2 regions of the Mycoplana sp. MJR14 genome follow, and region 1 is predicted to be linked to the other one. Evidence: predicted binding sites of a transcription regulator. Region 1 holds the regulator's gene; the other holds the start of a gene.
What was found. The regulator LexA, encoded in region 1, represses DNA repair genes until DNA is damaged. The targets are predictions, from matches to a motif close to TGTTCNNNNTGTGTTCNG.
Positions count from the first base shown of each region.

Region 2: a site for LexA is predicted at 5,136-5,153, ahead of dinB (DNA polymerase IV). Genes of this name have one in related genera too.

Region 1 covers NZ_JARGEO010000006.1:150,314-166,248, forward strand. Annotated here, with positions in the region: gene P0086_RS15950 (MBL fold metallo-hydrolase) at 1-824, opposite strand, end outside; gene P0086_RS15955 (TatD family hydrolase) at 826-1,605, opposite strand; gene metG (methionine--tRNA ligase) at 1,624-3,174, opposite strand; gene P0086_RS15965 (sulfite exporter TauE/SafE family protein) at 3,400-4,200, shown strand; gene P0086_RS15970 (DNA polymerase III subunit delta') at 4,237-5,274, opposite strand; gene tmk (dTMP kinase) at 5,271-5,960, opposite strand; gene P0086_RS15980 (D-alanyl-D-alanine carboxypeptidase family protein) at 6,136-7,290, opposite strand; gene P0086_RS15985 (septal ring lytic transglycosylase RlpA family protein) at 7,358-8,395, opposite strand; gene P0086_RS15990 (DUF992 domain-containing protein) at 8,911-9,444, shown strand; gene P0086_RS15995 (hypothetical protein) at 9,895-10,107, opposite strand; tRNA gene P0086_RS16000 (tRNA-Ser) at 10,303-10,392, opposite strand; gene P0086_RS16005 (hypothetical protein) at 10,818-12,089, opposite strand; gene lexA (transcriptional repressor LexA) at 12,892-13,602, shown strand; gene P0086_RS16015 (ComEC/Rec2 family competence protein) at 13,583-15,935, opposite strand, start outside.
Region 2 covers NZ_JARGEO010000001.1:542,982-558,916, forward strand. Annotated here, with positions in the region: gene P0086_RS02660 (7-cyano-7-deazaguanine synthase) at 1-1,014, shown strand, start outside; gene P0086_RS02665 (XRE family transcriptional regulator) at 1,020-2,204, shown strand; gene P0086_RS02670 (hypothetical protein) at 2,179-2,802, shown strand; gene P0086_RS02675 (DUF3800 domain-containing protein) at 2,842-3,954, shown strand; gene dinB (DNA polymerase IV) at 4,011-5,105, opposite strand; gene P0086_RS02685 (hypothetical protein) at 5,397-6,062, shown strand; gene P0086_RS02690 (helix-turn-helix transcriptional regulator) at 6,298-6,831, shown strand; gene P0086_RS02695 (pirin family protein) at 7,076-7,822, opposite strand; gene P0086_RS02700 (isochorismatase family protein) at 7,884-8,459, opposite strand; gene P0086_RS02705 (LysR family transcriptional regulator) at 8,599-9,483, shown strand; gene P0086_RS02710 (helix-turn-helix domain-containing protein) at 9,501-9,824, opposite strand; gene P0086_RS02715 (NADPH:quinone reductase) at 9,931-10,926, shown strand; gene P0086_RS02720 (aldehyde dehydrogenase family protein) at 10,947-12,365, opposite strand; gene P0086_RS02725 (LysR family transcriptional regulator) at 12,465-13,367, shown strand; gene P0086_RS02730 (glutathione S-transferase) at 13,558-14,169, shown strand; gene P0086_RS02735 (pyridoxamine 5'-phosphate oxidase family protein) at 14,229-15,935, shown strand, end outside.

The DNA.
Region 1 (15,935 bases):
GCCCTCACCTCGCCGGTGACGTCGAGTTCGATCACCATCTGGTCATAAGCCGGCTCCACATTTTCCGGCGTCTCCCGCATCACCACCGCGTAGTCGAGCGGCACGTGCATGTGTGTCAGCGCGGCGCGCTGCGGCTTCAGCCGCTCGATCCAGTCGAGCGCTTGGCCGAGCGACAGGTGGCTGACATGCGGGCGATACTGCAGCGCGTCGATCACCAGGAAATCGAGCCCCGCAAGGCGGGCCACGGTCTCTTCGGGAAAATCGCTGACGTCGGTGCAATAGGCGAAGCCGCCGATCCTGAAACCGAGCGAATGGATCGCTCCGTGCACCTGCATCAGCGGCTGGAAGCTGATGTCGCCCCCTGCTCCGCCGATCACCACCGGCCGGTCGGCCGGCTCGATCAGGTTGGCGCGGACGATCGGCGGATAGAAGCCGCCCTCCGGCGTCTCGAGGCAATAGGAAAAGCCCTCGCGGATGCGCGCCATCGTCGGCGGGTCCGCCCAGATCGGCACCTGTCCGCCACGGATGACGAAGCCGCGGATGTCGTCGATGCCGTGGATGTGGTCGGCATGGGGATGGGTGTAGAGCACCGCATCGATATGGGAGACCTTCGCCGCGATCATCTGCTCACGGAAATCCGGGCCGGTGTCGACGACGACGGTCGTCGTCCCCTCGGGCCCGATCTGCTCGACGAGAAGGGCGGCACGCGTGCGTCGGTTCTTCGGGTTTTCCGGGTCGCATGCACCCCAGTCCCCGGTGATCCGCGGCGTTCCCGGCGAGGAACCGCAGCCGAGGATGGTGAAGCGCCGCCGGAAGCTCGCCATTTCAGAGCCTCGGCATCTTGGAGAAGATGCGCAATGCATTCTGGGTGGTGATGGCGGCGATCTCGGCCTCGCTCATTCCCAGCGTCTCGGCCAGCACCGCGGCCGTGTGGGCGACATAGGCCGGCTCGTTGCGCTTTCCCCGGAACGGCTTCGGCGCGAGATACGGTGCGTCGGTTTCGACCAGCATGCGCTCGGTCGGCACCGTCCTTGCGATCTGGCGCAGGTCCTCCGACTTCGGGAAGGTCAGGATGCCCGAGAACGACACGTAGCCGCCGAGCTCCACGCCGATGCGGGCAAGTTCGGCGCCTGAGGAAAAGCAGTGGAGCAGGAAGGGGAAGGCCCCCTTCCCCGTCTCCTCGGACAGGATCGCCGCCATGTCCTCGTCGGCCGAGCGGCTGTGGATGACGAGCGGCAGGCCGGTGATGCGGGCTGCGGCGATGTGGTTGCGCAGGCCCTGTGCCTGCGCCTCGTGCGGGGCGTTGTCGTAGAAATAGTCGAGCCCCGCCTCGCCGATCGCGACCACCCGCGGATGCCCGGACAGGCGAACCAGGTCGTCGACCGTGACGTCGAGTTCCTCGTCGGCATTGTGCGGATGGGTGCCGACCGAGCAGAACACGCTCGGGTATTTCTCCGCAATCGCAAGGATTTGCGGAAATTTCTTCACCCGTGTCGAGATCGTCACCATCTGGGCGACGCCAGCCGCATGCGCACGCGCCACGATCGCATCGCGCTCCGCCTCGAAATCGGGGAAATCCAGATGGCAATGCGTATCGATCAGCATGTCGGCATCCAGTTTCTGTCAGGCTTCCGGCGCGACGTAGCGCGGGAACACCGGTGTCGGCGGCTCGAGCGGGGTGCCGCTTTTGAGCCGGCCGGCCTCGCCGAGGGCTGCGAAATTGCGCCCGTCCTGCGGTGCGGCGACGAGATCGAGCAGCTTGGCGGCGGACGCCGGCATGAACGGCTGCAGCAGGATCGCGATCTGGCGGACCACCTCGGCGGTGACGTAGAGCACGGTCCCCATCCGTTCCGGATCGGTCTTCTTCAGCGCCCAGGGCGCCTCGCCAGCGAAATAGCGATCGGCCTCCGAGACGACGGCGATGATCGCCGACAGCGCCCGGTGGATCATCAGCTTGCCCATCTCCTCGCGGGTGATCGCGTGCAGCGCGTCTGCGGAGGCGAGCATCGTCCGGTCAGCCTCCGTCAGGGGCCCGCAGGCGGGGATCTTGCCGTCGCAGTTCTTGACGATCATCGACAGCGAGCGGCTGGCGAGGTTGCCGATGCCGTTGGCGAGGTCGGAATTGATGCGGGTGGCGATCCCCTCCTCGCTGTAGCTGCCGTCCTGGCCGAAGGAGACCTCGCGCAGCAGGAAGTAGCGGATCTGGTCGAGGCCGAAATGCTCGACGAGATTGGTCGGGTCGACGACGTTGCCAAGCGACTTCGACATCTTCTCGCCCTTGTTGAGCAGGAAGCCGTGCGCGAAGACGCGCCTGGGCAGCGGCAGCCCGGCCGACATCAGGAAGGCCGGCCAGTAGACGGCGTGAAAGCGGATGATGTCCTTGCCGATCATGTGGATGTCGGCAGGCCAGTACTTCGCGCGCGGCCCCTCAGGGTCCGTCAGGTAGCCGGTCGCAGTGATGTAGTTGGTCAGCGCATCGACCCAGACATACATGACGTGCGCCGGATCGTTCGGCACCTTGATGCCCCAGTCGAACGTGGTGCGCGAGACCGACAGGTCCTTCAGCCCGGACTTGACGAAGGAGACGACCTCGTTGCGACGCTCCGAGGGGCCGACGAAGTCGGGCTGCGCCTCGTAGAGCGCCAGCAGCTTGTCCTGGTAGTTGGACAGGCGGAAGAAGTAGCTCTCCTCCTCCACCCACTCGACCGGCGTGCCCTGCGGCCCGTAGCGCACGCCGTCGTCGCGCAGCTCCGTCTCGTTCTCCTGGTAGTAGGCCTCGTCGCGCACAGAGTACCAGCCGGAATAGCTGTCCTTGTAGATGTCGCCCGCATCAGCCATGCGGTTCCAGATCACCCGGCTGGCCTCGTGGTGCCGCTCTTCGGTGGTGCGGATGAAATCGTCGTTGGAGGCGTTCAACAGCACGGCCATCTTCTGGAATTCCGCCGTGTTGCGGTCGGCGAGCTCTTGGGCGGTGATGCCTTCCCTGCGCGCCGTCTGCTGCATCTTCTGGCCGTGCTCGTCGGTGCCGGTCAGGAAGAACACGTCGCGTCCGTCCAGCCTCTGGTAGCGGGCCACGGCATCGGTCGCGATCAGCTCGTAGGCATGGCCGATATGCGGCTTGCCGTTCGGATAGGAGATTGCCGTGGTGATGTAGAAGGGCGACGTGTCTGTCATGGGCGAGGCCTGGCCTGTCTATTCCTGTGATCGTGGCAGCTATTAGCGCATGCGTCCTTGAAGGGAAACAGCAAGTTTGCGCGTCAGCCCTGCCGCGATCGCAGGCCCGTCCTTGCTTGACAGCTTTTCGACCCGCCAGTAACCATGCCGCCCAACTGACCCGTTTCGTAAGGTTTCGATACCGACGATCAAGGTGTTCGGTACGAAAACCGAAGGAAACGCTGTTTGGACTTCTTCAGCACGTTCAATCCCCTGTACTCCGTCTCGGGCTTTTTCGTCGGCATGCTCGTCGGCGTAACCGGGGTCGGCGGCGGATCGCTGATGACGCCCCTTCTCGTCCTTCTCTTCGGCGTCCATCCGGTCACCGCGGTCGGAACCGACCTTCTCTACGCCGCGGTCACCAAGAGCGCCGGCACGCTGGTCCACGGCCGCAACAAGACGATCGACTGGAAGGTCGTGGCGCGGCTTGCCGCCGGCAGCCTGCCGGCCGCAGCGGTCACGCTGTGGTTCGTCTCCGGCATCGACCGCCACGACATCACCGCGGTCGCGACGATCACCATCGCGCTCGGCTACATGCTGATCCTGACGGCGGTGCTGCTGATCTTCCGCCGCCGCATCATCGAGAAGATCCGCCATCTGATGCGCGACCGCCGGCCCGTGCAGCCCTCGACCGTCGCGACCATGACGATCGTCCTGGGCCTGACCCTTGGCGTCCTCGTGACGCTGACGTCGGTCGGCGCCGGCGCCCTCGGCGTCACCGTGCTGCTGGCGCTCTACCCGAGCCTGCACGTCCGCGAGATCGTCGGCTCCGATATCGTGCATGCGGTCCCCCTCACCCTCGCCGCCGGCATGGGCTACTGGGTCATCGGCGAGGTCGACTGGAGCATGCTCGTGACGCTGCTGGTCGGCTCGATCCCCGGGATCGTGATCGGAAGCCATCTTTCGCCGCGCATGCCCGACCGGCTCGTCAGCGCGATGCTGGCCATCACCCTCGCCCTGGTCGGCACCAAGCTCGTCTTCGCCTGAGGGGGCCGCCGGGAGACCGGCGACGGACCCTCAGCTTCAGCGGCCGCCCTGCGTCGCCACGGCGTCGAGGATCTCGATGACGGTCTGCTTGCGGTCGAGGTTGTAGCCGGCGGCAATGCCGATCTTTTCCGCAAGCGCGGACGAAAGCCGCGCCAGGCGTTCGGCGGCCGCGATGTCGCCGACCAGCGCCGCCGCCCGGGCGGACGCCACGACGTGATCGCTCACCTGCCCGCAGAAGAAGTCGTAGAGCGTGTCGCTGTCCTTGGCCGCCAGGACGTCGGCGAGCTTGTGCACATCCTTGCGCGGCGCCTCGCCGGCCTGCGCGACGATGGCGTGGAAGGCCTCCAGGATGTCGAAGCCGCCGTAGTTGATCAGCTTCAGCGCCGTGGCCACGCTCCCGCCCGCCGCCTGCAGCAGCCGCTCCGCCTGCGCCGCCGGCAGGGAAACGCCGAGGCTGCCGAGCGCCTTCGAAAGATCCGGCTCGGAAAGCGGGGCGAGGCTCAGCGGCAGGCATCGCGAGCGGATCGTCGGCAGGAGCTTGCCCGGCGCGTGGGTCAGCACCAGGAACATCGCGTTCCTGGGCGGCTCCTCGAGGATCTTGAGGATCGCATTGGCCGCATTCCGGTTCAGGTCGTCCGCCGGGTCGACGATGACGATGCGCCAGTTGCCCGTGCCCGAGGTCTGGGCGAAGAACTTGCCGGCGCGGCGTACCTCGTCGATCGTGATCGCCTGGCGCATCTTGCCCGTCTTCTCGTCGACGGGCCGGCTGAGATGCAGGAGATTGTGGGAGGCGCCGGACGCGATCTGGCGCCCGAGCGGCGAGGCCGGGTCGGGATCGGCCATCGTCTCCGGTGCGGTCTGCGGATCGGGATGCGACAGGATGTGATGGGCGAAGCGGAAGGCGAGCGTCGCCTTGCCGATGCCTTCGGGTCCCTCGATCAGGATGGCATGGTGGCCCTTGCCCGACCGGTAGGACTGCGCAAGGAAAGCCTCCGCCGCCGCATGGCCGAAGAGGCGCGTCTGCTCCGACGGGGCGACCGCGCCGTCGAGCAGGCCGGGCTGCTCGGTGCTCACGTCGCATCCTCCGGATGGGCCAGGCGGCTGCGCCGCGCGATCGGCAGCAGCGGTTCGACGATGGAGAGGATCTGGCGGGCGATCGCGTCCCTGGGCTGCGTGGCATCGATGACGCGGCAGCGCAGCGGCTCGCGCTCGGCGAGGTCCAGAAAGGCCTCGCGCCGCTTCTCGTGCGTCTGCAGTTCCTCCTTCTCGAACCGGTCCGGCTCGCCCTCCGAGGTGCTGCCCTGTCGCTGGCGCGCCCGCTCGAGGCCGACTGAGGCCGGCAGATCGAGGATCAGCGTGCAATCCGGCATGACGCCGTTGACGGCAACCTGCTGCAGTCGCTCGATGAAATCCGGCTCGAGATTGCCGGTGATCCCCTGGTAGACGCGGGACGAATCGACGAATCGGTCGCACAGCACGACCCTGCCCGCGGCGAGCGCCGGGCGGATCAGTTCCTCGACGTGATCACTGCGGGCGGCGGCGAAGAGAAGCGCCTCCATCCGCGTGCCGAAATGCTCCGCCGCCCCGGACAGGATGACGTGGCGCACGGCCTCCGCGCCGGCCGAACCGCCCGGCTCGCGCGTCATCAGCACGTCCTGCCCGCGTTCCTGCAGCGCCTGCGCCAGCAGCCGGATCTGGGTCGACTTCCCGGCCCCTTCGCCGCCCTCGAACGTGATGAACAATCCGGCCAACCCGACCAACCCGACCTTTTCCAATCCGGCGTACCGGCGTTTGCCCTGCCCTTTCGGGCCGATTCGGCTCAGTACTAGCGCATATCGGTGAAAACCGAAAATTCATTTGCGCACCAATACGGGGCCTGGGCCGACTTCGCACCCCGTCGTCGCGCGATCCTCTGAAAGGCGGCGGCCGGCGGCATCAGAGCCAGAAGAACAGCAGTTCCTGGAGCGCGTCGAGCGCGCGGCTGGAAAGCGTGCCGACCTCGACCGCTCCGGCCGTCTGGAGCGGCACTTCGCGGAGGAACTGATCGCCGTTCCAGATCCGCAACACGCCGACCTGCTGGCCCGGCACGATCGGCGCCTGCAGCGGCCAGCCATAGACGACGCGCGCCGACAGCCGCTCCTTGTTGTCGACCGGCAGCAGCACCTCGACATCGGCGGGCGTCACCAGCGCGACCTTGTGGACGCTGCCGCCGTAGACGCTCGCTTCCGCGATCGTGTCGCCGGCCTTGAAGAGCCTCTTCGAGCCGAAGGCGGTCATGCCCCAGTCGATCATCCGCCGTGCTTCGTCGATCCGTTCCTTCTCGTTCGCAAGCCCGCTCATCGCGAGATAGAGCCGCCGCCCCTCGCGCTCGACGGACGCGAGCAGGCCGTAGCCGCTGTCCTCCGCAAAGCCGAACATCAGCCCGTCGACGCCGATGTTCATTCCGACCAGCGGGTTGCGGTTTCGCTGCTTGATCCTGTTCCACTCGAATTCCGGCTCGGCATAGTACCGGTAATACTCCGGGTACGTCTCCCGCAGGTGGCGCGCCAGCCCGACGAGATCGCGCATGCTGGTCTTGTTGCCGGGGTCCGGCAGGCCGGTGGCATTGGCGAAACGCGACTGTGAAAGTCCGAGCGCCTGGGCCTCCGCGTTCATCCGTGCGGCGAAGGCGGCCTCCGATCCGGCCATGCCTTCGGCGAGAATGATGCAGGCATCGTTGGCGGCCTGGACCGCGACACCCCGGATCAGGCTCTCGACCGGAACCTCAGACTTCAGCGCGGCAAACATCGTCGCCGTGCGCGACGGCGCCCCGCCGGTCCGCCAGGCATGTTCCGAAACGGGATAGCTCGTCTGCAGGCTCACCTCCCCCGCCTTCAGCGCCTTGAACGCCACGGCAAGGGTCATCGCCTTGGCGAGCGACGCCGCGGTGACCGGCTCGGTTTCCTTGCGGGCAAACAGCACCGTCCCCGTGCCGGAATCGACCAGGTAGACCTGCTTGGCCTTGCTGTCGAAGGCATCGGGCGTCTGGGCGCCGGCGGGCGAACCCAGGACCAGCGAGAGGAGGAGAATGGCGAGCGATCGGAAGGACATGGGGACTCCGGCAATTGTCCTAAAGTCCTACACATCCATGCGTTCGGCAAGGCGCTCGCGAAGCGTTTTACCCGTTGTCTTCCGGGGTGTCGGTCGCGCCGGAGAGCACCAGCAGCGAGCCGTCCTGCCGCAGCACCGCATCGAACGCTTCGATCGAACCGATGTCCGCCCCAGGCTCCGCGTAGGCCGCGGCGTAGCTGGCACCGTCACCCGGCACCGGTACGAAATCCGGCCGTTCGCGCGGGATCGGCCCGATTTCGGGCAACAGTGCGAACGCGCCGATGGCCGTCAGCGCAGGGCTTTCCGGCGCCGGCGCCGCGAGCGCCGTCATCGCCGAGCCGGCCCCGGAGCCGACGTCGCTCTCCCGTTCGGCGAAGGTCGGGATCGCCGCCGGCAGGCTCTCGGCCATCGGCGCGGCCGAGGCGACCATCACGCCGGTTGCGATCTGGCCGCCCGGATCGGCGGCGGGCACGCGCGAGCCCTTCGGCACGTAGGACGCCATCAGGTAGGGCATGTCGTGGCCGTCGAGCGGCGCCTTGCCGACATACTGGACGCGGACCTTGGCCGTTCCCTTGCCCTTCACGTCGAGCATTTCGGCGGTCTTGGAGGACAGGTCGATGATCCGGCCCTCCGAATAGGGGCCGCGATCGTTCACCCGCACGATGACCGAGGTGCCGTTCTCCAGGTTGGTGACGCGGGCATAGCTCGGCAGCGGGAAGGTCGGATGGGCGGCGGAGAGATGGTACTTGTCGTAGACCTCGCCATTGGCCGTATAGCGGCCATGGAAGGCGGAGCCGTACCATGAGGCGAGACCGACCTTGTCGTAGCCGGGGTCTTCCTTCGGCTTGTACCACTTGCCGCGGACCTGGTAGGGCTGGCCGACCTGGTAGCGTCCGCCACCCTTGGGCACCGCCTGCCCTTCGCGGACGACCCGCGGGCTCGCCTTCACGCCGTATTCGGACTCGGCAAAATACTCCTTGCTCCGTCCCGCCTTTCTCGCCGTCTCGCCCGTGGTGTTGCAGGCCGCCAGGCCGGCGCACACCACCGGAATGGCGACGAGACGGAAATAGGTGCGCGCTCCCGCCGAGAAGTTACCGAAATTCATGTGTCCCACGCCGCATCTGTTTCGGAGGCTATCCGCTTGCGATCGCCTGTCCTGCGATCGCCCCCTCGATAGCGCCCTGCTCAAAACAATATATTAATCATGACGTCAAAATGGCGAAATTACGTTTCCGCCGGCGCTGAAACGGCGCCACAGAAGAACTAAATTTCCGCATGGTTAATGAATGTATAATTCTGCACGCATTGCGCGCGGTGGACTGCCTCTACTTCCCGCACAATTGCCTGAGCCGTCCATGACCACCCGATGCACTTGCGAAACGGTCTGACCGGCGATCCGCTACATGCCGTTGTCTGTCCGCTCGGGGCGGATCAAGGATTGTTGATCGCGGCCGCGCTGGCTGCCTATGCCGTTGAATTGCCTCAATGAAGGCCGACGCCAGCGGACGACGGATTCGCCGTTGTGGAACCTCGATCGCGGCCAGGCGTTCCTGATCGCCGATTGAGTGACCTCGATAAGCAAGGCGCGCCGCAGGGCGCGGCCGAAACAGGAGAAAATTTATGAAAAAGGCTTTTGCCATCGCAGTGATGACCGCTTCGCTTGCCGCATCCGGCCTGACGGCCGTCCGCGCCGCCGACACGGTGGTCGTACCGGCGGCGCCGGTCGCCCCCCGATCGGACGCGCGCGACGGCGTGCGCATCGGCTACCTGGATTGCAGGATCGGCGGCGGCGCCGGCTACGTGCTGGGCTCGGCCAAGGAAGTCGACTGCGCCTTCGTCACGACGATGGGGATCGAGCCGGTCGACCACTACCAGGGCGAGATCCGCAAACTCGGCGTCGACCTGGGCTTCACCACGCAGGGCCGCCTCGTCTGGGCGGTGCTGGCCCCCACCGCGGGCTATCACGAAGGCTCGCTCGGCGGCATCTACCAGGGCGCCACGGCCGAGGCGACGGTGGGCGCCGGCGTCGGCGCCAACATTCTCGTCGGCGGCACGTCCGGCTCCATCCACCTGCAGACCGTCAGCCTGACCGGTCAGATCGGCCTCAACATCGCCGCCACCGGCACCTCGATGACGCTGACCTCGGTCAACTGACGAGAACATCGCAAGACCCCTGCCCTCCAGGCAGGGGTTTCCCCGAACTGTCCGACATCCCGCCGGGTCGGCAGAACGCCGCGCTCACCTGGTTCCCCCTTCCGGCAACCGCTGGCCGAGCCAGACAGCCTTCCTCGCTCTTCCGTGAAAGTCACGGCAGCCATGCTGTCGGGCGGTCAGGACGAACACTGCATCGCAGAGCCGGTTCTCTTTATCGCGCGTGCTCCGACCCCTTCGTCATCCCGGACGAATTTGGCGACGCTGCACCCGGCGGCGCCCGGCATTCGCCGCGCCCTCGCCGGCGAACCTGCGAGGCGACGGGAACATTTTTGTTCCTTATAAACAGCTAAAGCATTTCGAACGGCTCGCGAACATCTGCGACCGTTTGAGGAACCACTCTGAAACTGCAGCGAAAGCTCTAACCCAAATGGGTGAGACAACACCCCTGCCCTAGACTTCGCTGATGGAAGGCAACAGCGTGATCACTTCCCGCTGATGACGTTCGTCCAGTGGTTCGATGTTCTTCGCCCAGAAGGCCTCTGCTTCGGGCGTCTCGCGCTCCCAGATGCGGGTGGTGACATGATTGTCATCCACCTTCGAGAGCCGTCGTCCACCGAGGCGGAGATACTCTTTCGCCAGTTCGGCCGCATGCGTCTGTTCCATGACCGCCATCCCTCCGATCGGAAAGATCAGCAGCATCGCATTCTATCGGGACGAGTGCCACTAACGGCAAATGGCAAGACGATCGCCGGGAGGATGCCAAGCCAAGGCAGATGGCGAGGTCCACCCCTCCATCCGCGCGCGGTTCAGGGCGCAGGTCGATGACTGTCAGGAAATATCAAATAAAATCAAAGGCATTGGCGGAAGAGGTGGGATTCGAACCCACGGTACGGTTTCCCGCACGCCGGTTTTCAAGACCGGTTCCTTAAACCACTCGGACACTCTTCCATCTAATTTATATCAAAGCGGCTTCACCCATGATATCCAGTGCGGAAAAAGCCAGTTGCTACGCACTTTGCAACTATTTCGTTTTCCGAGTTGCGCTTATAGCCGCTTGCAACGCTGCGTCAACTCCGCTGCCCATCGCGAGGAATTTTCGCCTTGGTGATCCAAAACCATCCGCACTGCTCGGGCGCGGACTTCCAGTGAGAATTTGTTCGTTGTCTTTCTCATATCGGCTCCACTGTCTCAGAAGTTGGAGCCTCCGGCAAACCCTGTGCGGTTCACCCGACCGCGCTCATCATCGCCAGCAGAATGCCGGCAATGAGCAGAGCTGGGGTATGGATCACATCTGGACCCTGACCGAGCAGCTTGCGGAAAAATGGGACCGAAAATTCAAGAGCTAGGCGCCGCCCCTCATGGCAAGCTCCGGTTCACATCCGGCGCGGGCGTTGTTGATCCCCAAGTTCTTTTATGTATGCAAAGAGCCACATGGAGAATCTCTCATTCCAGACGTCATTATGATTTTGGATGATCTCCGACGTAGTGCGAGCAATTAGGAAAGGATTTCTCTCCTGAATTACTTGGTCCTGATTGTTTGGTACACTATCGCGAGAAAGGCATAGCCCCCCGGCGATGAAATGCTCAGACAGTCCATCAGTTTCCGCGCGCTCACAAATACCAGTGCCGGCCAGTTCCAGTGTGTGTGTTTTAAAATCTGGAAAATTACCTATTGTGGTCCGCTGGGTCTCTGCCCGGTAAAGGGCGAGCCACTGTCCCGCTGGAAATGCAAACCTCGTCGCCCAATCTCCATCGGATGAAACGGATAGTAATAGAGGCTGCTGAGCATCCGAAAATCGCTCTTTGGACCGAGTAGTTGCATCCAATGCAACGTAGCGAGAAGCCTCAAAGGCCGGATTTAGGAGTATAACGGCGTTTGCGATGCCAGAGATCAATTCATACCTACCACCCTGATAGCCAGGATGGGCCTTGGCGACGTTATATATAAAAGATTGACTGGTGGCGGAGAATAGTATTCTTGATCCAAAACTGTGACCGATCGCGATGAATTGATTTTCAGAGGAATATTTGTCGGACAGCACCGAACTAATTGCTCCGACAATTTTGGATACGGACCCGGATTGAGCGATTCTGTCAGCAATGGTTTGCTTTGACCAGAATGTAATGTTGTCTAGCGGGAAACGATCAAAAGGAGGAATCTTCGATTTAGCGTTCCATCCAACGTAAATGCCAAGGACCTGCTTTCCGCCGAGATTGGAGGCTGAGAGTTTTGTGATCAGATTTTGGAAATTAATATAGTCGGAGTCGCTCGCAGAGACATCGTGCTTCCAACCATGAATGTATAGAATGACGAGCTTTGGCAACGATGTGGCGTGGGAACTCTCAATAGGACGAGGCTCGTTATCTGCCCGTCTCGGTCTATCCCAGTTTAACTCAAATAGAACATTGGTGAGTTCACACCGGTCGACAAAGCTACCCTCGTCCGTGAGTCGAATATTGAGAACCTTGCCCTCGTAGTAGGGCCGCGGCTTATAAATTGGGTCTTCGGCCTGCCCCCTCTTGCCACAATCGTTCTGCGACGCATCGGCAGGTTCGTCAAAATACGATTCGACTTCAGGAACCAACCAAAATACCAGGAGCAAGGCAATAACGCCACTGATTGGACCTATGCGAGTTCTCCACATTGCCCCCTCCATTTTCTTTCAACTTTATATCATGGCACAAAATCAATTCTTTAACAACTTGCTCTTCAAGCATTGGATGTATTCTGTGGCAAGCATGATAATTTGAAAGAGCGCGTCACATCTATTAATCGGGGATCCTTTGGAAGGTTGCCAGCACCGCTTCTCTGCATACCTGTCGCAACACTTCGCAGGCAGCTCGCCATTCAGTAGCGACGAATTCATCGCGGTGCCGTTTATGCGTGGTGGAACTAACCAGTCCACGCCGGCCGGCGGATTCGAGGTGCGCGATCCGCCGGAGCCGGCGGACTGCTCCATTTCCATTTCTCTGACATAGTTGGCCGCACCTATAACGGTCTCCTTCCGGTCGAGTTACCTTGGTAGCCAGCTGAAGAACGAAAAGAGAACACACCGCTACGATCTTTGCAACTCAACTCCGTAGCACGTTCACGTATCATTCCGTATGGGCCGATACGAGATAGGCGTCAATGCACTGAAAAAACGGGAGTTTTTGGGATCAATTGGGATGAGTAGTGACCGGCGAAATAGAATTTCAAGACCGGTTCCCTAAACCACTCGGACACTCTTCCATTGGCCCGGCGCGACAAGTTGTGTCGGCATCGGGTGCCTTGTACACCCCAGAGCGGCGCACAGCGACTTTATAGCCGTTCGCCAGCGGCCGTCAACGTCCCACCACATGGCCTGTCCGGAGCGTCGAATTCACTGAATTTTAGCCACTTGCGGAACACAAATGGAACAGATAGTGTTTGTTCCGTATTTGTTTCACGATTCTGGGTGACGAGCCATGCTGACCCGCAAGCAACAGGAACTGCTTCTCTTCATCCACGAGCGGATGAAGGAGACGGGAATTCCGCCGTCGTTCGACGAGATGAAGGATGCGCTCGACCTGGCGTCGAAGTCCGGCATCCATCGGCTCATCACCGCACTCGAGGAGCGCGGCTTCATCCGCAGGTTGCCCAATCGCGCCCGCGCGCTGGAGGTCATCAAGCTGCCGGAGGCCTATTCGCCTAGCCTGAAGGCGCGGCGCGGCTTCTCGCCCTCCGTCATCGAAGGCAGCCTCGGCAAGGAAAAGCCGGCGCCGGAACGGCCGCAGGCTCCGGCATCGGAGAGCTCCGTTGCCGTGCCGGTGATGGGCCGGATCGCCGCCGGCGTGCCGATCTCCGCCATCCAGAACAACACCCACGATATCTCCGTGCCGGCGGAAATGCTGGGCGGCGGCGAGCACTACGCGCTGGAGGTTCGGGGTGACTCGATGATCGAGGCGGGCATCCTCGACGGCGATACGGTGATCATCCGCAATGCCGGAACGGCCAACCCCGGCGATATCGTGGTGGCGCTCGTCGACGACGAGGAGGCGACCCTCAAGCGCTTTCGCCGCAAGGGCGCCTCGATCGCGCTGGAGGCTGCCAACCCGGCCTACGAGACGCGGATTTTCGGCCCCGATCGCGTCAAGATCCAGGGCAAGCTGGTCGGTCTCATTCGTCGCTATCATTGACGCCGCGGGTTCGGTCCGGATCCCAGAAGCTGTCGGAGCGCCAGTCGTAGAGGCGATGGCGGTTCCAGGGGCGGTGGATCTGGACGACGGCCGGCGTGATGGACATGTCGCGCCCTGCCCCGCCACCAGGGCCCGTCGATGCGATCTCCAGGGCGCCGGTCAGGCGCAGGTTTTGCCGGCCGATCAACGGGGTTCCGTTGCTGCAGGCGCGTCCGCCGCGATGGCGCGGGGCAATCACGATATCGGCGCTGTCGCATGCCGCGGCCAGGTGGATCGGATCCTCCAGCCAGATCACCCGCCAGCCGGCGGCAGCGACGCCGGCACACCACGCCTGCCGGCGGCAGACGAAGCGCTTCTGCGCGGCCGCCAGGGAGAAGGCCGCGTCGAACGCCCCGCCCATCGTGCCGGCCCCGGCCGGAGACCGCCCGGAGACCCCGGGGCCGGATGCCGCAGCCTCGGGCGGCGATATGGAGTTGTCCTCGCCTAGTTGCCCGTCACGCAATCTACCGTTACCCGATTGCCTGTCAGGCGATTGCCCACCGACCGATCGCCCGTCGCCCTGTCGACCGGTTGGCCCCGTGGCTCGGCCGCCCGCTGTTGAGCTTGCAATACCCCCACGCTCGCGTTCCCCGCTTTCGAGTGTCGCAGGCGCCCGGTGTTCCTTAAGCCGAAGCGCATACCGCCATTGATCGTAGATGAAGCCCGGGGGCTGCCGGCGATTGGTCGCAGCCTCACGGTCGTGGACGAGCGCCACCAGCGTTCCGTCCTCGGACACCAGCACTTGCGGCGCCGGCTGTGCGGGCGGGAAGAAAGCCAGACCGGCGCCTGCGACGAGCGGCAGGAGGGCGAGTGCTGCGATCTGTGTCCGGAACAGGCAGGCGATCGCCCCACCCGCGGCCAGGAGGGCGAAGGAAAGCGGCGGCAGGCGTCCGGTGACGATCTCGCCGCCCCAACCGGACACGAGATGCGCCAGGGCGATGATGGCTTCGATGCCCATTCCCATCACCTCGAGGGGAATGCCTTCGAGGCCGAACGGCATCAGCAGCATGGCGACGACCCCCATCGGCATCACCACGAGGGAGATGATCGGCATGGCGAGCAGATTGCCGGCAAGCCCGTAGGCGGGAATCCGATGGAAGTGACCGACGGAATAGGCGAGCGTGGCAAGGCCGCCGATCACGGAAGTGAGCAGCAGGCCGGCGACGAATCCGCTCGCGTGCCGCGTCAGCCGCCGACCGCGTGCGGCCGGTCGGTCGCCGGTGGCACCCCGGTCCCGCCAGGCGGCATAGCCGGCCACGAGCCCGAGGGTCGCGGCATAGGACATCTGGAAGCCGGGACCGGTGACGGCCGAGGGCGTGACCGACAGGATGACGATCGCCGACAGGGCGATGTTTCTCAGGCTGATGGCGGAGCGATCGACGAGGACGGCGAGCAGCATGATGACGATCATCAGCCAGGAACGGACGGCCGAGACGGCGCCCCCGGAGATCAGGATGTAGAGGGTGACGGTGACGAGACCGCCTGCCGCGGCGACCTTCTTGATCGGGTACCGCTCGGCCGCGCCGGGCAGAAGAACCAGCGCCAGGCGCGCCCCGACCAGGAACGTGCCGGCCGCCAGCACCATGTTCAACCCGGAGATCGCCAGCACATGTGCAAGGCCCGCCTGGCGCAGCGCCTCGACCGTCGCCGGGCTGATCCCCCGCTGCTCGGCGGTGACGAGAGCGGCGGCGATGGCGCCTGCGTCGCCGCCGATCCGGTCGCGGATCCGCGTCGTCAGCGCCCCGCGCCAGCTTGCCATCGTCTCCTGCGCGCCGGCAAGCCAGGAACGCCCCCGGTCCTCATCGGCCAAGGATGTCGCTGCAGGCTTCCCATAGAAGTAGCCGATCGCGCCGGTACCGGCGAAGTATGCATCGAAGGCGAAGTCGTTCAATCCCGGCAAGGCTGCGCCCGACGGCGGGCCGAGGCGCGCGCGCCCCGAGATGCCCTCCCCGACCGAGATCGGCGCGTGCCGGCTGCGCGCCACGAGATTGACGATGGCCGGCGGCCGGCGCAACGTCGGCTTCTCGGTGGAGAGCACAGAAATGCGATAGCGCATCCGCCCGCGGTCGTCCGCCTCGCCGGCCAGCACGCGTCCGGCAAGTGTGGTCGTCACCGGCTGATCGAGCAGCACGGTCGAAAGCCGCGCCGTCTCGATGGCCGCGAGCGTCAGCCCGGCAACGAACAGAAAGCCGGTGCGCGCCGCAACGGAATGGACGCCGCCACGATGCCACCAGCGGGCAGCCAGGATGACGGTTCCCACCAGCATGGCTGCGAGCAGCAGCGGCGGGAGGTCA
Region 2 (15,935 bases), on a different contig from region 1:
TCGATCGATGTGGACCACGATTTTGGCCAGCAAAGCCTGTTAGAATGGGGGGATCCCGGCCGTACGATAACGCCCTTCAGCGACGGTCTCGATTCGCGGGCGGTGTCGGCCATCCTTGGCGCCAAAGGGCGGGCCGACAGGTTGATAAGGGTCCGGGTCGGCTCCAAGGCCGATGACCGTCCGCTCCGTGATCGCAAGAAGGTCCCGTTTCTGAATATCCCGTTTTCCGTCAACATGCGGTATGGCGGCGGGATCAAGGAATCGTCTGTCAGGAGCCGCGGGTTCAAATTTACCCTGCTGAGCGCGCTTGCAGCCTATCTAGTTGGAACGTACGACGTAGCAATGCCAGAAAGCGGGCAGGGGGCATTGGGCCCAACCCTTGTCCCGACGAGCCACGGCTATGAAGATTATCGCAATCATCCGCGGTTCCTTCGCAAAATGGAGGAAGTCGTCCAAGCGATATTTCATCATCCTGTCTGCTTCCGGCTTCCGCAGCTGTGGAGCACGAAAGGACAAACGCTTGCTGCCTTTGCTGAGATCGAGAGTAACCCGGATGAGTGGAACAAGACCCGATCGTGTTGGCAGCAGAGCCGAAATTCCTCGTTTGATGGCGAACGCCGGCATTGTGGAATTTGTGCAGCATGCATGCTGCGTAGACTGAGCTTTCATTCTGCCGGCATCAGCGAGCCGAAGGAAAACTATATCTGGGAAGACCTTAGGGCCGGTGAATTCGCCGATGGTGCCGTCAAAGGGTTCACCAAGGTGACGCGCGCAATGCAACGCTACGGCATAGCTGGGGCATTGCATCTTGATCATCTTGCCGAAATGCGCTTTTCCACGGTGCATCAGCCACGCGTGAAGCGAAGCGCCTGGCAGCTTGCAGACCATCTGCAAATATCGACGGGCGAGGCCGAAGAGCGACTCTTCGGCCTGCTGGAACAGCATGACAGAGAATGGAAGGCATTCATGAAGGATCTTGGGCCAAAATCATTCGTCGCCCAATGGTTGGCGTGACCGATATGAGTGAAGGTCATGACCAGCTCAATCCCGAGCAACTCGGCGAGCGGCTTCGCATTGCCCGGGAGACCGCAGCGAAGACGCAAGCGGACGCGGCTGCCCTGATCGGCGTGGCACGCACTACTCTCGTTGCCATGGAAAAAGGCTCTCGGCGGGTCAAGATTGGCGAGCTTCAGCAGCTCGCCCGCTTTTACGGCACCAGTGCCAATGCGATCCTACGCAAAGAAGCTGTGCACGTCGAGCTCACCCCCAAATTCCGCAAGCTCGCTGACCACGAAGAAGAATTCGTGGCGAAAGCCGCAGAGCTTATGTCAGATCTTGTTCGGGCCGATCTCGAACTGGAAAGGCTTCTCGGCATTTCCCGTGTCCGTAACCTTCCGCCGGAGCGCGCCATTCTCGCGGGCGACGTTCGCCAACAGGCTGAACAGCATGCCTTGGAACTCCGTCATTGGTTAGGACTGGGGCTCGCTCCCGTTTCCGATATTGGCGCGGTCCTGGAGATGCAGATGGGCGTGCGTCTCTACGTGCGCCGCCTGCCGGCGAAAATCTCGGGGCTCTTTGCTTTCGAAGAATCTGTAGGCGCCTGCATTCTTTTGAATTCAAGCCACCCTCTCGATCGGCGCACGCAAACTGCAGCCCATGAGCTTGGGCACCTCGTTGCAACGCGGACTCAGCCGGAAGTCAATGAAATCGACGAGCTCGAAAGCTCGCGAGAAGAGAAATATGCGAATGCGTTCGCCAGGGGGTTTCTCACCCCAGCCCAAGCAGTCCGCCAGAAGTTTGAGGAGGTCACGGCCGGCGCATCGAGTCTGACGCGGCGCCATGTCATCGTTCTCGCTCATTTTTTCCATGTTTCCCGGGAGGCGATGGTGCGGCGCCTGGAGGAGCTGCAGTTGACCAAACGCGGCACCTGGGACTGGTTTCAGGCGAACGGTCACATCACGGATGACCATGTGAGGCAGGTTCTCGGTGATGCAGTCCAAAATGATCGTACGAAGGACGAAGCCGCTTTGCCGGTCCCGCTTAAAACCGGGCTGATGGCCTATCAAGCAGCAAAGCGCGGTCTATTGAGCGAGGGCCAGATCGCGCGGATGCTGCATATGGATCGTGTCAAAGTGCGCGACATCCTCAGCGATCTCGATACCGAAGAAAGCGGGGCCAATGCGGCAACCTCTATTCTCCGGTGATGTCTCAGCTCATCTCGTGGTCGATACGAGTGTGATCATTAATCTCAATGCGACGGGACGAGCGAGCGATATCGTGCGCGCATTCGGAGTAAAGCTTCGGGCATCCGCCGTCGTCCGCGATGAGCTCGTCGCCGACCGTTTCAGTGCACGAAATGATGCAGAAATGGCCGCAGCGCTCGTAAGCGAAGAATTGCTCGAGTTCGTCGAACTCGATGATGAGGGTGAGCGCATCTTTGCAAGCTTGGTTAGTGGCAGCGCCGCAGAAACTCTGGACGACGGCGAAGCTGCAACACTCGCGGTTGGGGCGGTATTGGGACATACGGTTGTGATAGACGAACGCAAGGCTCAGAGGATTGCGGCCGAACGTTTTGCTGGCATGCAGATCATCGCCACTGCGGATATCCTCTGTTCCGAGCGCATGGTCGCAAACCTGGGTGCGGAACAAGTCGGAGATTTAATCTTCAACAGCTTGGCGGGGGCAAGAATGTTTGTTCCGGAAAGACATCATGGCTGGGTGATCGATTTGCTCGGCGCGCGTGCCGTCGAATGCCACAGCCTCCCGGCGGCACTACGCCAGGTGGCCAGTTCGTTGACGTGACGTTGCCCATTGCGAGCCGGGCGAGAAGGACATGACAGGATGATCATAGATGTGAATGAGCGGCGTGCCGGACCTATCGCGCTTCATGGGCTTTTCAACGCCGATCGCGCCTACACGATCTTTTACGACGAAACCAACAATCATCGCCTCGTCCACATTCGCGAGGACGGGCTGAACATCCCCGAACCAAATTGCTTCGTCGTTGGCGGAGTGGCTTACGATGGGCCGCAGCGCGTCTTTGACCTCGGGCATCTACGCAAAATACTTGGAGTGCAGGACAATGCCCCCGAGATCAAGTTGAAGTATGTCGCGACGGGCGGATTTCTGCAGATGCTCAGCAGCAGGAAACTGGAGACGTTTCTGCGCTGGATCAGCGAGCAGGGCCTCTATGTCCACTATTCGGTCGTTGATCCAATCTATTGGAGCATTGTCGATATTATTGATTCCATTTTGTCGGACGACGTGGCGACGCATCTCATCCCTTTTGAGCGTTCTCTCAAAAACGATCTTTTTTCAATTCTCCGATACGATTTTGAAGGCTTAATTAATCTCTTCCGGCGCTACACATTTCCCAACGTCGGTTCCGAGAGGAGGCGTGACTTCATTGATGAACTGTTGGACCTCGCTGAAGCTCGATCCGATTTGCTTGATCACTTCAATTACATGATGCTGAAGGGCGTGTTGCAGCTGGGGCGAAAGATCAAATCGCTTCCCTTCCTTGAGGCGGAAGCTCCCAATGTTCTGGTCGATAGCTTCGGTCATTTTTTTCTGGAACGTCTTTACATCCTTAAGAACGCGTCGCACATCTTGGACGTCGAGGAGCTCGTGATCGACTACCTCAAAGATGTGACCTTCGTCGATGGCAAATCGAAGATGAACCATTTTCGGTTCGTCGTCTCCCACAGTGAACCAGGAATTCAGATCTCAGATGTCGTGGTCGGCTTGCTGGGCAAATATTTCTCATTTATCTGTGCGACAACGGATGAAGATTTGGTGGAAACTCGCCTAGCGTTGAAGCCCCAACAGCTTGTGAACCTCTCGCTTTTATCCAACATTCTGGAGCGCTCTGTTGAGGAGAACCCTGTTTTTGCGCATGCGGTCATGAGCAATCGCGATAGAGCGATATCAGAAGAATTTCGGGCACCCGTGTGATTACAATTGGTGCGGCGGATTTGGTCGACGCTATTTTTGGTGGGCTTGCTACAAAGCTACAAATTGAAGTGGAGCTGCGGCTTCTCGAAGCCGGCATCTTTCCTTTCCGCTTTCGTCAGTGACGACAACGTAACACCGAGCAACCGAACGGAAAGCTTGAAAGGGTAAACCGTCGTCAGCAACTCGGCTGCGGTGCGGAGAACGTCGTGGCCATCTGCAAAGGGTAAGACGCTTGTCTTGCTTCGTGTTGCTTGCGTGAAATCCGAATATTTGATCTTCACGGTCACGGTTTTGGCCTCGATGCCCGACGACTCGCAATAGCCCCAAACCTTATCTGCAAGCGGCTTCAGCTCGTCCCTGGCAAGCCCGAGGTCATTGATGTCTTGGATGAAGGTATCTTCTGCTCCCACCGATTTTCGCACCCGATCCGATCGCACCTGGCGCTCATCGATACCCCGGGCGATGCCGTAGAAATAACTACCCGACTTCCCAAAGTGCTGTGACAAGAATTGCAGCGATTTCGTTTTCAGATCCGCCCCGGTTTCGATACCAAGCCGATGCATCTTTTCCGCGGTGGCCGGACCGACGCCATGAAACTTCTTGACCGCAAGTCCTTCTACAAAGGCAGGCCCGTTCTGTGGGGTGATGACGGCCTGCCCGTTGGGCTTGTTGAGATCCGAGGCCATCTTTGCGAGAAATTTGTTGTAGGAAATGCCGGCGGACGCATTCAGACCAGTAACCGCTTTGATCTTCGCGCGTATCTCCAAGGCGATTTCCGTCGCGATCGGCATTTCCTTTAGATTTTCGGTCACATCAAGATAGGCCTCATCCAGCGACAAGGGTTCGACCAAAGACGTGTACTCGGCGAAAATTTCGCGAATTTGCCGGGAGACTTCGCGATAGACTTCGAATCGCGGTTTCACGAAAATCAGGTCAGGGCATTTGCGGGCAGCAGTCACTGATGGCATTGCCGAATGAATGCCAAAGACGCGCGCCTCATAGCTCGCTGTGGTCAGCACGCCTCGGGCGCCTGCACCTCCGACCGCTATCGGTTTCCCACGGAGACCCGGATTGTCGCGCTGCTCCACGGATGCGTAGAAGGCGTCCATATCCACGTGGATTATCTTTCTAATTTGGGCAGTGTTATTCATTTCACTATCCGGCCGTCTGTAGAGGTACAGTAGAACAAAACAAGAACATACCATGGTGGACGGAAACTGCAACCCTTGGAGGGGCCCTGCGTCGAGGGAGCGCCACATCGCTTGCAATTCATAAAAGTTTTGTTATCTTTTGCTGACGGAGCCGAGCGCCAGGGCTGCAAGCGACCCAAAAGGCGGCATATCTGAGACTATTTCCTGAACGGCAACCATTCAGCCGGCGCAGGGTGTTCATAAAGCGCTTGCGACCACCCCTCCACGACGCCGGTGTGAAATGGATTTGTCATGTCTATCCAAAAAGATTGCGCAGATCATCTGCGCGTAACCTACCGAAATATGAGCGGCGCGAAACTTCGATCGTCTCATGCCCATGAGCTTGTTGCAGCTTACTTCGGTTACAGCACAGCTGCGGCTCTACAAGCTGATCTCACATTTCCCTTATCCTCCTTGGAAGGGGCTGAAATCCTTATTCCGGACATTGATGGTATCAATCGGCGGCGTGCGGAACTCTCTAAAGTCCCTGCTGAGCTTCCCGACGGCAGGGTAATTGCAGAGATTATTTCGACGTCTCTTGAGGCGGCTGGGCATTTCAGGGGAGAGATATGGGATTCGACCTACCTGAGTGATGACATCAACGATTACATCCAGCGCGACCCCATGGTAATTGAAAACGAACTCTCTGGAGAGATCGCAACGACCAACGCCTATTTCGATGAGCTCTACATCGAGGAGACGAGCGTGGAGTCTCATGACGATAGTTTGATCGCAACACTGTCGGGGTCGCTCAACGGTGAGCAGGATCAGGATCGGGCGTTCCACGGCGATAAGATCAAGTTCACGAGCATCATGACAATGCGTCGTGCTGCCAGTCGTGTCGGGTACTTCGAGCCGGAGTTCGAGACGGGCGGGAGCGTCGACGATTCGATGTATTACGATCCTGAATTAGCTTGAAATGGTAGGGGGCCGCCTCAGGGCGGCCCCCTCTTTCATCCGAATTTAAAGTTCTGTCACTTCAGTTCGACAGCCTGTTTTCCCGAGAAGAGTGCGTAATCTTGCCACCCGGCTTCGGCGCGAGCCGCGAGAGGAGGGGGGCAGGACTGCAGTTTGATTTTATCGCGCGAATATCCTTGATTTTACTCTAAAAGAAACATATTAGCTTCAATATAATAACCTTTGGAGTAATATCATGATTACAGCTGAACAATGCCGGGCGGGGCGGGCCCTTGTGGATTGGTCTCAAATCGAACTGTCCGAACGTTCGCGCATCGCTAAAAAGACAATCGCAGATTTCGAGCGCGGCAATCGCGCCTACCACCCGAAAACGTCTCATGCGGTCAAGGTCGCTCTCGAATCGCATGGCGTGATCTTCATTCCGGAAAACGGGGGCGGGGTAGGGGTTCGTCTTCGTAAGGCGATGCCCCGCCTGTTTCGCCGTGATCCCGTTGACGGCCGTGAGTGGATGGCATTTGCCTTTGACTACAAGGGACAGCGTCATACAGGCTTCGTCACCTACCGCTCGCTGGTCCGGATCGCGTTGGATAGCATTAGCCCGACCGAGATCTTCGATCGGGATAAGGCACGGATCCTGCTGATCGCATCTGACAAGATTGATGCCGGCCACGTCGACGAGCATGGAAGGGTGCTCATTGACTGGGGTGATCTGTCGCCCGTCGAGTTCGATAGCGATGAAGAACGCGCACGAAACAGTGATGGCGACTGAGACGGCGAGATGCGTCAAAATGCTTCGCATATGCCATGAAGAACTGTTTCGCCTGTATCAGGTGACCGAAATTTCAATTACTTAACGATACCGAGGTACTGGCCGATGGTTCGATTCCGCTCAAGAGCCTAAGCCCAGAGCCTTAACGTGAATATTGACCAGAACGATGACGCCGTGTGACCTTGGGGTGGTGATCGAGATGACGCCGAGGCCGGCAAGCGAGGAGTGATCGACGCCTGCATCTCTAGGCGCGGCGCCTCTGGTTCCCACTGAACATGCCACCTCGGTAAACCTCCGCCGCAGGATCCATCGAGAACAGCAAGACGTCTGATTCAGCCCATGCGGTAAGATCGTCATATGCACCGGTCGAAAATACGCTTTGCCCTTCCGATATAACCTCGCCCGCGATGGCGACCTTTCCACTGTAGACGTAGAGCAAGGTGTTTCTTCCAGTTTCCTCGGCTGGCAGCCGCAGATGGACCCCTTCAGCGATACGGGCGTCAAAGACGCGGACGTCAGATCTGACCTTCAACGGTGCAGCGCTCGGTCCGGCGATGAGCCGCCAGCTATCGACGCTGTCTTCCTCCGGGAACTCATGGAACTGTACCATCGGCTCCAGATCGGGAGCGTTCGGTCGCAGAAATATCTGCAGCGCGCGCACCGGACGATCACCGAGCATCAGCTCTTCATGCTGAAAGGTATGCCCGGCGTTCATCATCATGAAGTGGGTCTTGCCGAGCGTCTTTTCGTTTCCCACCGTGTCGCGATGGAGCATCTCGCCGCCGCGAATATAGGTCAGGATTTCGTCGTCCTTGTGCGGGTGCATGCCGATGAGATGACCCGGCTGCACCTCGGCGCGATCGATCCTGCCGATCGGGCCGATACCACTGTCGTCCGAAGTCAGCGCCAGCCCCGGATATAGGATCTCGACGCCGAAGCCTTGACTGAAGTCGCCGCGTACGCGGCCGGCGGCAATCTTGGTAATGGTCATTGTTGTGCTCCTTTCATTCGTGCGCGGGCTCTATTGCCCGCGCCGAACGCGCTTGTCGTGCTCAATGGTAGTTCAGGATGCCGACCAGCTTCTGACCGAGCGGGCTCGTCCAGTCGACGGCAAGCTCGGAAATGATCTGGTCAACGGTTGTAATGATTGCGCCGGCCTTCTCCATGCGGCGCAATGCAATGTCGTCGCCGTATTTGGTGTAGGAAGCCGACGCGTCGGCCGAGACCTGGACCTCGTAGCCTTCGTCGAGCATCTGCAGGACAGGGAAGGTGACACAGATTTCGGTCGTTACGCCGGCAACGAACAGCTTCTTGCGACCAGTCGCCTTGACAGCCTGGTTGAAGCCGTCGTGGTGCATGGCATTGACGATGCCGGGGCGCTTGATCCGAGCTTCGAACGCTTCGGGCAGGATTGCTTCGAGTTCCGGCAGCAGCGGGCCCTGGATCCGGTCTTCCATGCTGGAGGTGAGGATCGTCGGGATGTTGGTAGCCTTGGCGATGCGAGCAAGCTTCAGCGCGTTCTGCTTGACGAGGTTGATGTCGTGCGAGTGCGTCCAGGCCATGGTGCCGATCTGGTGGTCGATCAGCAGCATTGCTGAATTCTCGGGGGTGAATACGTCCTTATGCATTGTCGTGTTCCTTTTTTGTGTCGGCGTCGGTTAGTGAAGTTCGTTTCGATCCGCTCGATGATTGGAATTTAGCGTTGCGATCGGCGGCACGGTAGCTCTATGGTGTGCCACTCTGTGGTACGAAAAATGGAACGCCAAAATGATCAGCTTCGAGGACATGCAGACCTTCGTCGAGGTGGCGGACGGGGGCGGCATCACGGTGGCCGCTCGGCGTCTCGGCCTGCCGAAGTCGATCGTCAGTCGACGGCTTGTCCGGCTTGAAAGCGAGCTTGGCGTCCAGCTTCTGGCGCGCACCACCAGAGGTGCATCCCTCACCGAAGCTGGGGTCTCCTTCCGAGAGCACGCCGCCCGCATGTGTCTGGAAATGGACGTGGCGCGCGAGGAGATGCTTCCAACCGGAGAGCTGCGAGGACGCCTTCGCGTGGCGGTCCCCTCGTCCTTCGGTCCTGGGCACTTCGCCCCGGCACTGGCCGAGCTCGCCCGCCTGCATCCGCTCCTGCAGCTCCACGCGCATTACAGCGACCGCTACGTCGATCTGGTGGCGGAAGGCTTCGACTGCGGCATCCGCGTCGGCTACCTGCAGGATTCGAACCTGACCGCGCGCAAGATTGGCACCTTTGCGGCAGGCCTTTTTGCAAACCCGGAGTATCTGCGTGTCCACGGCGTTCCACAGAAGCCGTCAGATCTTCTCGACCATCAGGCCATCTTGCAGGGGACCGAAAGCTGGAGGGTTTCCGACGGCACCCGGACCGTGGTCGTCAGCGCTCAGGGACGGTTCAAGGCCGACAGCGCTGCGGGCATCGCCGAAGGGACGGCGGCGGGGCTGGGCGTGGCAGCGCTACCCGTGGTGATCGCTCAGAATTACCTGGAAGCCGGAACCCTTGTGCCGATCATGACGGACTACAGCCTGCCAGAAATTGGGGTCTACATCGTGCGCCCGCCTGGGTCACACGTGTCGCGGAAGGTCCGGGTTCTGATCGACTTCTTCGTCGAGAGGTTCTCCGCAAACGCGGTGGCTGGCTAGAGCAACGAAGGCTAGTATTACGTGGCCGAGCGCCGCTCCTGGAACGCGACGCCCCAGTCGCGCATGGCTATCAGCACGGGTGCCAGAGTCTGCCCGAAGGGCGTCAGAGAGTATTCAACGCGCGGCGGAACCTCTGCGAAGACTTCGCGGGCGACGATCCCGTCGGCTTCGAGTTCGCGGAGCTGCATCGTCAGCGAACGCTGGCTCGGGTCACCGACAAGCCGGCGCAACTCGCCGAACCGTCGCGGCCCGTCCAGCAGCCGGTAAATGATCATTGGCTTCCATTTTCCCCCCGTAACGTCGACGGTGGTTTCGACAGGGCACTTCTGGCCAGAAGTCATTACATGCTCCAATAGTGTATTTTCTATATCTATAGGCAAAATTGTTGCCTACTTGCAAGTTCGCCTGTGTCGCGTCAGTTGGAAGCAGTATATTCAGAGGTGCGTCATGCGAGCTGCTTTCTACGACCGACAAGGCCCTGCAAAGGAGGTGCTCGCCGTCGGCGAGCTCCCCGATCCGCAGCCGGGAGCGGGAGAGGTCCGGGTGAGGGTGGTCGCGTCAGGCATCAATCCCTCCGACATCAAGACGAGAACCGGATTTGGCGGCAAGGCCATGCCGTTTCCACGGATCGTGCCGCATCAGGACGGCGCGGGCGTCATCGACGCCGTCGGTCCCGGCGTGCATCTGTCGCGCGTCGGCGAGCGCGTCTGGATCTACATGGGCCAATGGGGTCGTGCGTTCGGTACTGCGGCGGAATTTGTCGTCGTGCCCTCCGTGCAGGCCGTCAGGCTGGCCGACAACGCATCCTTCGAGATCGCAGCGGCGCTCGGCGTTCCAGCGATGACAGCGCATCGCTGCCTCTTCGCCGACGGAGACCTGCGCGGCAAGCGAGTCCTCGTCCAAGGAGGAGCAGGCGCCGTCGGCAATGCAGCGATCCTTCTTGCGAAGTGGGCGGGGGCATGGGTGGCGGCGACGGTGAGCCGTGAGCAGCAAGCGGAGGTCGCGCGTGCGGCGGGCGCCGATCTTGTCGTCAACAGGCGCGAGGAAAATGTCGCTGCGGCCGTCCGATCAGCCACCGGCGGCAATGGCGTCGATCGCATCGTAGACGTCGATATCTCCGCCAACATCGACGTAGCAATCGCCTCTCTCGCCCGCGACGGTGTCGTGTCGGCCTATTCGACGGAATCGCCAGATGCGAAGCTGACGATTCCGTTCTTCCCGGCGCTGCTGGGCGGCTTCTCGTTCCGTTTCGTCTATGTCTACACCATGCCGGAATCCGCGATGAGGCAGGCAGCCGATGAGGTTTCGGCCTGTGCCGCATCGGGGGTATATGCTCCGCTGATCGCGAAGACATATGCGCTTGACGAAGTGGCCGAGGCACACGAGTTGCAGGAGAGCGGGAAAGCTGTCGGTAAGATTCTCCTCCGAATCCAGAACGCGTGATGCGATCCCATCAAGCTAGCTTATGAGGCGATGACGGCTTTCGGCTCCAGGAACGCCTCGAGGCCGAACACGCCATACTCGCGACCGATACCCGACTGCTTGAACCCACCAAAAGGAGCGAGAGGTTCATGGGGGGCGCCGTTGACGACGACGCGGCCGGACTCCAGGCGATCCGCAAGCGCCTGCATGCGCGCGACATCGGTGCCATGCAGGTAGGCCTGAAGTCCATACGGCGTGTCGTTGGCGATGGACACGGCTTCGTCCTCGTCTCGATAACTGATTACCGACAGGACCGGCCCGAATATCTCCTCGCGCGCGATACGCATCTGGTTGTTGACGTGAGTGAATATGGTTAGCTTCGTGAACCAGCCTCGCTCCAATCCGGCAGGCCGTCCGAGACCACCCGTCAGGAGGCAGGCGCCCTGTCGTGTCCCCAGCTCGATATAGGACTGGACCCGGTCGTACTGCTTTTGACTAACCATCGGTCCGATCATTGCGTCCGGATCGTCGGGGGCGCCGATCTTGAATGTCTCGATCTCCTGTTTCAACCTGGCCAGAACCTCGTCGAGCCGATGGCTCGGTACCAGAATACGAGTGCCGGCAATGCAGGCCTGGCCGCTGTTGATAAAGCCCATCCGCAGGACGGCGGGTATTGTAACGTCCAGATCGGCGTCGTCGAGAATGATGTTCGGACCCTTGCCGCCGAGTTCCAGCGTGACGCGCTTGAAGGTATCGGCCGCGCTGCGCAGGATCTCCCTGCCGACCGCGGTGGAACCCGTGAAGGTCACCTTGGCGATATCCGGATGCCGGCTGAGCTCTGCGCCGACAATGCTGCCAAACCCGTTGACGATGTTGAACACGCCCTTCGGTAAACCCGCTTCATGAAGGCACTCGGTAAGGATCTGTGTCTGCGTTGCGCTCATTTCGCTGGGCTTGATGACGATGGTCGTGCCGGCGGCGATGGCGGTTGCGAGCTTCGAGGTGATGAAGCCGATATTGCTGTTCCACGGCGTGATAGCGGCGGCAACGCCGGAGGGCTGCATGACGACGCGGGCCCGGCCCATCTGTCTCTCGAAGTCATAGTCCTCCAGAACCTTCGCCATGGTCAGAAAGCTTGAAGCAGCGTGGGGAATAGCGAACCGGGTAAAGGTCTGAGGAGCGCCATATTCGAGCGCCATCGCTTGCGTCAGGTCGGAGACGCGCGCGGCGACGGCTGCGTTCAAACGCTTAAGCATCTCGACACGCTCGGCCTTCGTCGTCCGTGAGAACGCCGGGAAGGCGCGTTTCGCGGCGGCGATAGCCTCATGGGCATCTTCGATGCCGCCAAGCCTGACTGTGCCGATCTTCTCCTCTGTCGACGGATTGTAGAGATCGGCGGTCTCCGATCCCTTCGGTGTGACGAAGCTTCCATCGATATAAACCTTGTCGATGATGCGCATCTCAAACTCCTTTTGGCTGTTCCGTCATATCTGGCGCTTCGACACTGTCCTGATAAGCTGGTTAAAGATGCTCAGCCTGATAGGAGATTACGGACAATGATGCGCGGCTCACTTGCTGAACTTGAGGCTGTCCTCGCCGTCGCCTCACAAGGCGGGTTTCGCGCGGCGGCTCGCGAGCTCGGCATCTCGTCGTCATCGCTCAGCCAGCAGATCGCTACGCTGGAGTCCCGCATGGGCGTCAGGCTGTTCAACCGCTCGACCCGTAGCGTGGTGCTGTCAGCCGCGGGAGAGCAGTTCGTCGCAACTGTGGGCCCGGCGCTGGAGGCGATCCGCAACGCCGTCGAGCATCTCGATGAACATCGGGCTGAAGCTACAGGCACTTTACGGATCAATACATCCATCGGCGCCACTCGTATGATCCTGACGCCGCTGATCCTGGAGTACATGCGCCGGAACCCGCAGATGGGGGTGGAGATCGTCACGGAGGGTGCGCTGGTCGATGTCAACGCAAAGGGTTTTGACGCCGGGATCAGGATCCGAGAAGCCGTTCCTCCCGACATGGTGGTCGTCCCGATCGGCGACAGCATCCGACCGGCCATTGTCGGGTCGACCGATTACTTCCGCCGCTATGGAAAGCCGGAGGTCCCGGCAGAGCTCCAAAACCACTTGTGCATTCGTGCACGAATGGCGAGCGGAACCATCTATCGCTGGGAGTTCGAGCGGCGAGGCGAGACCTTCGCGCTCGACGTTCCCGGCAGGCTCGTGCTCGACGATAGCGATCTGATGCTCCGGGCCGCGCGTGAGGGGGCGGGGCTAGCCTACCTGAGTGAGTGGCAGGTCGAAGATGATCTTGCTGCCGGTAAGCTGGAGCAGGTTCTTGCTGACTGGACCCCGCCTTATCCCGGCTTATGTCTCTACTACCCCGGAAGGCGCAATCTGCCGGCGAAGCTTCGCCAGCTCGTCGACTTGATAAAGGAACTGCGGACAACCGGAACGATGTGAGCCGCTGTTCAGCTTGGGAGATCGCCCGACGGGATGGATGCGAAGTTCACCTTTCATCCTGGCGCTACCGAACTATTCCGCTCAGCGTAACAGTCCAGTGCCGAACATGAGTATTCAGCCGCGCGGTTGCGCATTGCATCCTGTGTTCACGGATCGGGAACGAGCCCGGCCTTCAATCAGGAGCGATCACATGAAACTTTATCACCACCCGCTGTCAGGTCACGCGCACCGCGCCCGGCTCTTCCTTTCTCTGGTCGGGCTCCCCCACGAGCTGGTCGAAGTCGATCTGAAATCTGGCGCCCACAAGCAGCCCGACTTCCTTAAGATGAACCCCTTCGGGCAGGTCCCGGTGCTGGCGGATGGCGATGTCTTCATTTCCGATTCCAACGCGATCCTGGTCTACCTCGCCAAGAAGTCGGGCAAGACGGAATGGCTCCCGGAAGATGCAAAAGGGGCCGCCGACGTTCAGCGCTGGCTCTCGGTTGCAGCCGGTGAAATTGCTTACGGTCCGGCAGCTGCGCGTCTGGTGACGGTCTTCGGCGCCAAGTTCAACCCAGAAGAAGTTATCGGCCGGGCACATACCATCCTTGGCCGGATCGAGAGCCATCTGCAAGGGCGCGAATGGCTGGTGGGCAACCGTCCGACCATCGCCGACGTCGCGGTCTACAGCTATGTCGCACGGGCCCCAGAGGGCAACGTCGACCTCAGCGCCTATCCGTCCGTGAATGCCCTGCTGCGCCGGGTCGAGCAACTTCCGGGCTTCGTCGATTTCGTCAAAACGCCGGCCGGTCTTGCCGCCTGAGCCTGGACAGGGCGTGCGGCACCTCGCACGCTCTTCGCCTCTTTTTCTGGAGAACAGAGATGTCCGTGAAGCTTACAAGATTGCCGACGTGGCATGAAGGCGAGACCTTTATTCAGGAAAAGCTCGGCGTAAAGGAACGCATGGCCTCCGTCGGCCAGCGTGTCGTTCGCGATTTCATGCCGGACCAGCACCGTGACTTCTACGCCCAACTCCCCTTCATCGTTCTCGGGAGCGTCGATCAAGCAGGTGACGCCTGGGCGACCGTTATCGAAGGCCAGCCGGGGTTCATGTCGTCGCCTTCGCCTGCCATCCTAGACATCCTCGCAAGCCGAGATCCCAGCGACCCGGCAAGCGAAGGACTGGCGGACGGCTTGCCGATCGGTCTTCTCGGGATCGAGATGCACACACGCCGCCGCAACCGTATGAACGGCTTTGTCTCGACGATCGATGGCGGTTTCCGCGTCGATGTCGACCAGAGCTTTGGAAATTGTCCGCGTTACATTCAGCTGCGCGACTTTACATTCGAACGCCAGCCCGAGACTTCGTTTCCAGGTGAGGTTGAGGAACTGCCCGCCCTCGATGACGAGGCGCGCGCGATCATTCGGGAAGCCGACGCCTTCTTTGTCGCGTCCTACGTTGATCGCGAGGACCGGCGCCAGGTGGATGTGTCCCACCGGGGCGGCAATGCGGGGTTTGTCCGCGTAGGTGACGATGGCGTCATGACGATCCCGGATTTCGATGGCAATCTCTTCTTTGCAACGTTGGGCAACATCCTGATGAACGGAAAGGCAGGACTTCTGTTCGTGGATTTCAACACCGGCGATATGCTGCAGATGACGGGCAAAGCCGAAGTCATATTCGACTGCCCCGAGATCGCCGCTTTCCAGGGGGCAGAGCGGTTCTGGACATTCAAGTCGACACGGATCGTACGTCGCCGCAATGCACTGGCGTTGAGATGGGCTTTTCAGAAGGACGGCTGGTCGCCGAGTTCCCTGATGACAGGCAGCTGGAGCCAAGCGGCCGACCGTCTCCGCGCCGCAGAGTTTGCCAAGAGCTGGCGGCCAATGACCGTCACCGCGATCGTTGATGAAAGCGCGACGATCAAGTCTTTCCACCTCCAGCCAGGCGATGGCGCAGGGCTACTCCCGCACGCGGCCGGTCAGCATCTGCCCATCCGCATAAAGCTGCCCGGCGAAAATAAGGCGGTCATTCGCACCTACACGCTCTCGGTCGCGCCGTCCGACGGGATCTACCGCATCAGCGTCAAGCGCGATGGTCAGGTATCTCAGTTCCTCCATGATCGCATCGCCGTTGGCGATGTCATCGAGGCGCGCGCGCCGGCCGGCCACTTCAGCATAGACGCGCGTTCAACCCTTCCGGCGGTGCTTCTTGCAGGCGGCGTCGGCATTACGCCGATGCTCGCGATGCTCCGTCATATCGTTTACGAGGGGCTCCGCAAGCAGCGCGTCCGCCCGGTGACGTTATTCCATGCGTCCCGTTCCAAGGCCGATAGGCCGTTCGATCAGGAGATCGGGGAACTGGTCGGTGCGGCCAAGGGCGCCGTGCGGCTGGTCAGGATCCTCAGTGACACCACGGATGCCGAAGAGGGCAGGGATTTCGATGCCGCAGGGCGGATCGATATGGCGATGCTGACGCGGTTCCTTCCCTTCAACGACTACGATTTCTATCTCTGCGGGCCTCCCCAGTTCACACAAGGCCTCTATGACGGACTGAGGGCTCTCAACATTGCTGACGATCGCATTCAG